3 regions of the Vibrio cortegadensis genome follow, and region 3 is predicted to be linked to each of the others. Evidence: predicted binding sites of a transcription regulator. Region 3 holds the regulator's gene; each other region holds the start of a gene.

The links. Region 3 encodes PurR, which represses purine synthesis genes. Its sites were predicted from a motif close to TNANGNAAACGTTTNCNTNA; they were not measured.
Region 1: a site for PurR is predicted at 1,718-1,737, ahead of purT (formate-dependent phosphoribosylglycinamide formyltransferase). Genes of this name have one in related genera too.
Region 2: a site for PurR is predicted at 1,810-1,829, ahead of OCV39_RS03640 (uracil-xanthine permease family protein). Genes of this name have one in related genera too.

The regions. Positions count from the first base shown of each region.
Region 1 is NZ_AP025472.1:1,374,189-1,377,406, reverse strand. It holds gene OCV39_RS06565 (LrgB family protein) at 1-368, shown strand, start outside; gene cdd (cytidine deaminase) at 706-1,593, shown strand; gene purT (formate-dependent phosphoribosylglycinamide formyltransferase) at 1,800-2,975, shown strand; gene OCV39_RS06550 (thiopurine S-methyltransferase) at 3,214-3,218, opposite strand, start outside.
Region 2 is NZ_AP025472.1:775,900-779,117, reverse strand. It holds gene OCV39_RS03650 (DUF2069 domain-containing protein) at 1-289, shown strand, start outside; gene OCV39_RS03645 (DUF2066 domain-containing protein) at 437-1,645, opposite strand; gene OCV39_RS03640 (uracil-xanthine permease family protein) at 1,878-3,128, shown strand.
Region 3 is NZ_AP025472.1:1,962,897-1,966,114, forward strand. It holds gene torD (molecular chaperone TorD) at 102-749, shown strand; gene purR (HTH-type transcriptional repressor PurR) at 1,141-2,145, shown strand; cyclic di-GMP riboswitch class I at 2,302-2,383, shown strand; gene OCV39_RS09265 (TfoX/Sxy family DNA transformation protein) at 2,497-3,087, shown strand.

The DNA.
Region 1 (3,218 bases), 590 kb from region 3:
CTGTTTATTTTTCCGCAGACATCACGCTAATAGCAAGTTTGTTAGGCAAGTCGGTCACCACCCCAATTGCGATGGAAGTCTCAAGTCACTTAGGAGGAGAACCTGCAATAGCCGCGATTTTGGTGCTCATTGTTGGCTTGTTTGGAGCGATTGCTGCCTACCCTATTTATAGCTTACTGAATATCACACATCCGATTGCAAAAGGTTTAACCATGGGAACCGTTTCTCATGCATTAGGCACTGCGACATGTGCAGAAACCGATCCCAAAGATGCTGCGTTTAGCTCTTTGGCCTTAGTTTTGTGCGGTGTGATTACTTCTATTCTTGCACCCTCTTTCTTTGATTTGGCCGTTTGGCTTTCAAATTAAGGCTAAGTTTTCAAATTAAGACCAAGCTTTCAGATTAAGACTAGGCTTTCAATCATAAAGGCGTTGATTCTCTAATCTCGCCTTAAATGTGGTCAATTAATCATCAGCGATTGACCATTTACCACTTATCCTCTTTCATTTCGCCCACTTTGTGTCGCAGTCAGGGGCAACAATACATGACGTGAATAACAATTTTCCCCTTGTAATCGTTATCATGTGTGACCTCACTCTAATATTGCAACAGAACACCTCGTTACATTTGATAATGTGACCTGCGCCTCAGCATCATTTTACTGATGTCATAGAATTAACTTCAACGCTTATACAAGGATTCACCATGAAGAGTCGCATTATTCAGGCATTAGAAGCCGCACCAACTAACATTACAGAGTTCTTATCTCCTATTCTTCTTGCTGACAATTTTGATGCGACAATATCAAAAGAGCAGTTTGATGAGCTTCTTTCTATTACTCAAATGAAAGATAACGAACTGCGCATTGCACTACTGCCATTTGCTGCGGCTTACTCTTACGCACCAATCTCCAAATTTTATGTTGGAGCGGTAGTTCGAGGTCTTTCTGGCCGTTTGTATTTCGGTGCAAACATGGAAGTGGCTGGCGCACAACTTGGTCAAACTGTTCACGCAGAACAGTCGGCTATCAGCCACGCTTGGATGAAAGGTGAAGAGGGACTGAGCGACATTACCATCAACTTTAGCCCATGTGGCCACTGTCGCCAGTTTATGAATGAATTGACAACAGCAAAAGAGTTGATGATCCAACTTCCAGAACGCGAAGAGATGTCACTTCAACAGTACCTTCCAGATTCATTCGGCCCTGCTGATCTTGGTATTACTTCTGGCTTGATGACAAAAACTGATCACCAAGCAACCACCTCTGACAGTGATCCACTTATTGTCAGTGCTCTGGGTGCTTTAAACCGTAGCCATGCGCCTTACACTAAAAACCTTAGTGGTGTCGCGATTAAAGTGAGCAACGGAAATACTTACCTAGGCGCTTACGCTGAAAATGCAGCATTCAACCCTAGCCTACCACCACTTCAAGTTGCGATTGTACAACTACTGATGGCTGGTAATGATATTCAGGATATTGAATCTGCTGCTCTAGTTGAAATGTCAGAAGGGGCAATCAGCCACCTTGCAGACACTCAGTCTACACTTGAAGCGATTAACCCTGATATCCCTGTTAGTTATGCTGCGCTGTAATTCGAGACGCGCATAATCAAGCGATGTTGAAGTAACGATACATAACTCAGCATCGTAATGATTACATTTTGAGAAAGACGCTATTCATTAGCGTCTTTTTTACGTTTAAAATTTCACCGAACAGTTGCGCAAACGTTTGCTTCTTGATTTGAATGCAGTATTATCGCCGCAGTCATTTTCTGAAAAGCATAAATTTAAGGGTTAACATGTTTGGTACAGCTACGCGCAAAAGCGCAACTCGTGTTCTATTACTAGGTTCTGGCGAGCTTGGTAAAGAAGTCGCCATTGAATGTCAGCGGTTGGGTTTAGAGGTCATTGCGTGTGATCGCTACCCTAACGCTCCTGCAATGCATGTCGCGCACCGTAGCCATGTTCTAGATATGTTAGATGGTAAAGCTCTGGAGAAAGTCATCGAGCTTGAAAAACCAGATTATGTTGTTCCTGAGATTGAAGCAATTGCTACTGATAAGCTGGTCGAATTAGAAGCGAATGGATTGAATGTGGTGCCTAGTGCGAAAGCGACTCTGCTGACGATGAACCGTGAAGGGATCCGCCGCTTAGCTGCCGAAGAGTTATCGCTACCAACTTCTCCTTATCGTTTTGCTGATTCTTATGAAGATTTTGTTTCCGCCGTTGAGTTTGTAGGGCTACCTTGTGTCGTCAAGCCTGTCATGAGTTCGTCAGGTAAGGGGCAAAGTGTTATAAAAACCGAGAACGATATTGATTGTGCCTGGAATTATGCGCAAGAAGGCGGACGCACTGGCGCTGGTCGAGTCATCGTTGAAGGCTTTATCGATTTTGATTATGAAATAACGCTGCTGACGGTGCGTGCTGTCGATGGTGTACATTTTTGTGCGCCTGTTGGACATCGTCAGGAAGATGGCGACTACCGTGAATCATGGCAGCCTCAGCGTATGTCTGAAAGTGCACTTAAAGAAGCTCAGCGTGTCGCAGAGTCGGTAGTTAATGCGCTAGGCGGTTATGGCATCTTTGGGGTAGAACTGTTTGTAAAGGGCGATAACGTTGTTTTCAATGAAGTCTCTCCACGCCCACATGATACCGGAATGGTCACGCTGATTTCTCAAGAGTTGTCTGAATTTGCTCTGCATGTTCGAGCGTTCACTGGTATGCCAATCAACACCATTACTCAATATGGTCCGTCGGCATCTGCTGTTGTTCTTGCGGCTGGTACTTCGGACAACATCTGCTTTGACGGTTTGCAGGATGCACTGGCAATGCCTCAAACTCAAATCAGATTATTTGGGAAACCGGACATTGATGGAACGCGTCGTCTAGGTGTGGCATTGACTCGTCGTGAGACTATCGAAGAAGCCGTTGACGCTGCCATACTGAGTGCCAGTAAGGTTACGATTCATTTCTAGGCCAACAATGTTAGGAATGCTATCGAGTCTGTGCTTGATGAATATTTGCTAGCTAGGTTTTGTTTAGATCGGTTCTGGTTAGATAGGTTCTGGATAGATAGGTTTTGGCTAAATAAGCCCTTACTTAATGAACTTTTGCTGCAAAGCGTTAGGTTTCCACTAGGATTCCTTTCCACTAAGCCTTTGCAGCAAATATTACATTGTTACGCCGTCACTAAAGATTCACACGGTTTCAGCACTATT
Region 2 (3,218 bases), 1.2 Mb from region 3:
TGCGTGGAGTATTCCGCTGCTACTTCCTCTTCCAGGCATTCTGGCTGGCAAAGCTTACACCCACGCATGGGCAAATTTCATTCTCATGCTGTATTTCCTGCATGCTTTAACCATCTTATATGTTGATGGCGGTGAGCGATGGCTAGCGCTGATCGAATTAGTACTCACCATGCTATGTTTTGCTGGGAATATTCTATTTGCTCGCGCAAGAGGCAAGGAGATGGGCTTAAAGCTAAACCGTCTTTCTGAAGTAGAAAAGCAAGAAAAAGCGAAATTTAACCAGGACTAACTCTCATAAGTTAAAGCCCACTGACTAGTAAAAACTCGCAGATTGACTCAAATATAGAGACATCGATAGAAAAAGAGCCCACTAACATCGCTAGCGGGCTCTTTTCATGACCATCTCTTATTCATAGCAGAAGAGAGTGGGATAACACTATCTATCTATCCATTCGAATACGATAACAGGCTCACTTGGCTGAACATCTTCGGTTAAGCTAACTTGATCAGCTATAAAGGCTTCGTTGTCATTAGTGGCTACTACTGCTGATTCAACAACCGCGGTTTGAGGAAGCGTTTCTTGCGCAAGGCTAGTGCTTTGATCCGTCGTTTCCTGAGTTAGAACAGGCGCAGTCTCCACCACGTCAGACTCTGACGTAAATGCCGCAACTTGCTTAATGTTAGTCATCTCTTGCTCAAATTCACTTTTCGATGTTAATAAGTGAACACGAAATGTCACTTCATCGCCTTGAATCTTAAGGATATCGATAGAAGCTACTGAGTTTAAAGACTTCAATTGGTTCTCTAGATGAAAGAAACTGACCGCACTCTTAATATTGATGAATTGCGCTAAAACAGATTCAGAAGATTCACTTGCAACATTCACAGCACTTTTTGTCGCGTAGTACTGACTCACCTGATCAATCAACTGAGCACTAATTTCAGATACTGAACCGTTTTCCTGACCAAAGACAGGTGAACGAGGAGAAGAAGAGATCGCTTCAGGTTGCTGGTCATACAGAGTCCAGCGCAATGAATTACCTTGAGCGCGCAATACTAAGACCGCATCAACAGGATAACGTTGGCTGGCTAAACTGATTGGTGAAACAAAACCGCCCCACAGGTCAGAAACCGCGATACCAGTAATATCATCAAAATCCCCGACAGGAACGGTAATAGGTAGGCCACGAGCATCCGCTTGTTCTCGTATAGACGTAATCAATGCAGAAGGTGAATGCTCCCAGCTAATGATTCGGTCATAATTTTGCTCTTCTACCAACCACACCAAAATATTGGCACGACTCTCTGGCCAATAAGGCAACTGAGCCTGAGTTAATAATGCGCGTAATTGTGGACCATTAAATGACATTTTTAGCGTTTGTTGCTGATCAAGTTCGCCATACCCCATTTGAGTTAAATACTGCGCACTCTGCCTTAGGGCTTTACGAACCACTTCATTTTCAAGTGCCACCGTCGAACCTGTCGCTCTTACAATAACTTGTTGCAAGCCTTGAACACGAGCCACTGTTTCCGCATCCTTCTCTTCATTATTAATAACGATTTCAGAACGATACAGATCCACTTGAGTCAATGCATAAGTTGGCAAGGATAGTAATCCCATAAACAGTAGAGCGAAGTTGCGCATAGTAATCCTAAAAATTAGTACTTAAGCGTTGATGATAAGCAACTATGAATGCAGGAGCAAGACAACAACTTCAGCGCTAGGTGAAAATTTGCACCTTTATTGTCGATTATCTCAACAAACATTAACTTTTTTTGCTATTTGCCAGTTTTTTTTGATCAAAACACTAAAGCAATCGTTTGCAGAGTGGTAGAATCCTGCAAATTTTATTTTCAGACTTACAGGGATACCAAATATGAAAAATGCAATTCAAGGTGCACAAATGCTATTTGTCGCCTTCGGCGCATTAGTTCTTGTTCCATTATTAACAGGGTTAGATCCAAGCGTTGCTCTATTTGGCGCAGGCGTTGGTACACTTTTATTTCAATTTATCACCAAACGTACCGTCCCGATTTTCTTAGCTTCTTCTTTTGCGTTTATTGCACCAATCATGTTCGGCATTCAAACTTGGGGAATTGGCGCAACCATGGGTGGCTTAATGGCCGCTGGGGTTGTGTATGTATTGATGGGTGCTTTAATCAAGGTGAAAGGCGTAGAGATCATTCATAAGATTCTTCCACCAGTTGTGGTTGGCCCAGTGATTATGGTGATTGGTTTAGGTCTTGCACCAACAGCGGTAAACATGGCGCTAGGTAAGAGTGGCGATGGCGCAATTCAACTTATCGATGGTAGCGCGGCATTATGGATTTCGAGTGTGTCGCTGTTCACGACTATTGCAATCAGCACTATCGGTAAAGGCTTTCTTCGATTACTACCTATTGCTGGCGGTATCTTAGCGGGTTATGTCTTAAGCCTATTCTATGGCGTAGTTGATTTCACTCCTGTTGCACAGGCATCTTGGCTTTCAATGCCAAACTTTACGTTCCCTGAATTCAACATCAACGCGATTTTATTCATGATCCCTGTCGCCATTGCACCAGCAGTTGAACACGTAGGTGATATGCTCGCAATCTCTAACGTAACAGGTAAAAATTACCTTAAAAAACCAGGTCTACACAGAACCATTGCTGGCGACGGAATTGCGACAATTGCAGCCTCTATGGTTGGAGCGCCACCGAATACAACTTACAGTGAAGTCACTGGTGCAGTAATGCTGACCAAAGCATTTAACCCTGTCATTATGACTTGGGCGGCGATTACCGCGATTGTTCTTGCACTTGTTGGCAAACTTGGCGCGCTATTACAGACCATTCCTGTGCCTGTTATGGGTGGTATTATGATTCTGCTATTCGGTTCAATTGCAACGGTTGGCCTTAATACTCTAATCAAGAACAATGTGGATCTGCACAAGTCTCGCAACTTAGTCATCGTTGCTGTAACGCTAGTCTTTGGTATTGGTGGTATGGCTCTGGGTGTAGGTGACTTTAGCCTACAAGGCGTAAGTTTATGTGGTATTGTCGCAATCCTACTTAACTTAATTTTGCCCCATGAGATGGGTGAAAACCATATTGTCGATAATGCTCAAATGGAAGAGAGTGAGCGTTAGTTTTCGCTGAAAATCGAATAAAAATCGAGCACACAAAAAAAGCCATACCTTAATCGGTATGGCTTTTTATTTTCTAATCGATTTTAAACC
Region 3 (3,218 bases):
AATATTTAGTCATATTCAGTCACTTTTCTTATTTAATGTAGTTACTGTTATTCATTTTTATTGGTTAGACTATAGTGAGAATAATACTCGGAGCAATAACGATGATCGAAACAAAAGCATTCAATGAAAAGCGTGCAGAGATTTACTGGTGGCTATCTAGCCTTTTCGCAAAAGAGTTAACTCAACAAGAGTTAGACAGCTATAACTCTCAAGAGATTCGCACTTTTCTGACTGGCTTAGGTGAAAACGAAACACTTAAACCTTCAATAGACAAGTTAGTTGACGCCCTTAATCGCTTACAAAACCGTGAAGACGCTCAATTAGAGCTTTCCGCTGACTATTGTGATCTATTTTTAAAATCAGATAAGAACGCCGCTCTTCCATACGCTTCTATGTACATTGGAAAGCAAGGTTTATTGAATGATGTTCCGGCTCAAGAGATGGCAGCATTAATGTCAAAGCACGGCATTGCAGTGAGTGAATCATTGAATGAACCAGCAGACCACATTGCCATTGAACTCGACTTTTTAGGTAATTTAATTATTCGTTCAAATGAGCTTGAGCAAGAGAAACACCTTGATGATGCATTAATTGAGCAAGAATCTTTCATTCAAACTCATATCCTTTCTTGGATCCCACAGTTTAGTGCTAAATGCGATCAATATGATGAGTTTGGTTTTTATGCAAGCGTAGCTCAAGTATTAGTCGCCTTCTGCCAATTAGATTGCCAATACCTAACAGGCGAATAACCTCTCAAATTTATAATTCCCATCGGTAATTCGTGGTTATTTATCACATTTTAAACTATCAAGTGAGACTAGGTTCACTTCACTTGGTAGTTTTGTATTGACCCTCTTATAATTAAATGTGACAACACCCACTAAACTGGTCCAATATCCATTGCCAGTGAAGCGTTTGCGGTCTAAAATTGTGACCGCAAACGATAAAATATGATTACAAATGCAAACCGCTGATATAAGGCGGTTTTTGTGTTTCTTAATACCTTGCTATCTCTCGATGATTCACGATGTGAAGTAACGTGAATCGGCAATTGCTATTAAGAGATAGTATTTACGCTACTTGGTTGACTATTATATGAGTTAACCACTGTATTAAGTAGCACCTCGACAGGATAACACCATGGCTACAATAAAAGATGTCGCACGCTTAGCAGGCGTATCCACAACTACCGTTTCTCACGTCATCAACAAAACTCGATTTGTTGCTGAAACGACTCAAGAAAAGGTAATGAAAGCGGTAGACGAATTAAACTATGCTCCAAGTGCCGTTGCGAGAAGTTTAAAATGTAATACCACACGCACCATTGGTATGCTCGTGACTCAATCTACCAATTTATTCTTTTCAGAAGTAATTGATGGCGTTGAGAGTTACTGTTATCGACAGGGCTACACGCTGATTCTTTGTAATACTGGTGGAATTTACGAAAAGCAGCGTGATTATATCCGCATGCTTGCCGAAAAGCGTGTTGATGGCATGTTAGTCATGTGTTCAGATTTAACTGAAGAGCTAAAAGAGATGTTAGATCGTCACTCTGATATCCCTAAAGTGATCATGGACTGGGGCCCTGAAAGTTCGCAAGCCGATAAGATCATCGATAATTCTGAAGAAGGCGCTTACCTTGCGACTAAGTACTTGCTTGATAACGGTCATACCGATATTGCATGCTTAAGTGGTCATTTCGATAAGGTTGCATGTAAAGAGCGAATTTTAGGCTATCGACGAGCTCTCAAGGGTGCCGATATTGATGTGAATGAAGATTGGATCATCGAAGGCAATTTTGAATGTGATACTGCAGTACTTGCTGCTGATAAAATTGTGAATATGGAAAATCGCCCAACGGCTGTCTTCTGTTTCAATGACACAATGGCTTTAGGATTGATGAGCCGCTTGCAGCAGAAAGGGATTAGAATCCCTGACGACATCTCTGTTATTGGTTACGACAACATTGAATTAGCAGAATATTTCTCTCCACCACTAACTACAGTCCACCAACCAAAAAGACGTGTTGGTAAAACTGCATTTGAGATTTTATTGGAACGAATCAAAGACAAAGAGCACGATAAACGCATCTTTGAAATGCACCCTGAAATCGTAGTTCGGGATACGGTAAAAAAACTTATTTAATTAAAATACTCAAATGAATGCGTATTAATCAGTGCGCATTCACAACACCTAAACTGCAACTCAACCCACATCAAGCTCATGAATTATTGGACCAATGTCTCATTTTAAAACCTAAAATGTGATACCTATTCAATATTTTCCTATATGCTATGAGTGTCACGCACAGGGCAAACTATTTGAAAAAATAGGACGCAAAGCCTCCGGCCTAAACCATTTGGTAGGTAGCGGGGTTACCGATGGCAAGTATGCAAACAAAGTTTAACGTTTCGTTGACAGTACATTTGCATCACTTAGCTATTATCTCGGACCTGAAATTTGGTGGCGTAATCCTTTACACCGAGACTATACAGCATGGATAAACCAGTATTAAAAGACTCTATGAAGTTATTTGAGCAACTTGGCGCTATCAAGTCCCGCTCAATGTTTGGTGGATTTGGTATTTTTGCCAATGACACAATGTTCGCACTAGTAGTTAATGATCAACTACATATTCGTGCTGATAAAGATTCAACTAAGCAATTCCAAGAACAAGGTTATCAGCCATACATTTACAAAAAGCGTGGTTTCCCCGTTGTTACTAAGTATTTTGCTTTGCCTGAAAATTGCTGGGATACACCTGAGCAAATCTTAAAAACTGCAGTTGCTTCATTAGAATTCGCACAGCAAGAAAAAAGCCAGCAATCATCGGCTAAGCCAAATCGATTAAAAGATTTACCTAATCTTAGACTTGCTACCGAGCGCATGCTTAAAAAAGCGGGTATCGCAACAGTTGAAGAATTGCACAGCAAAGGCTCTCTAACCGCTTTCCAAGCAATTAGACAAACTCACTCATCATCTGTCAGCGTTGAGCTGTTATGGGCTCTTGAGGGCGCAATAAATGGCACTCATTGGTCAGTCGTTCCGCAAGAAAGGCGAAATGAGTTAATCAGCGACCTAAACTAGTCGACACATCAAAAAAACCGCCGCGTTTCTGCTGCGGTTTTTTTATATTCTTTGATTTATATGAAATATTTCTCCTCGCTTCCCTGTCTTATCTTTGTAAGTCGATAAAACATTTGTCATATTGTTTCCAT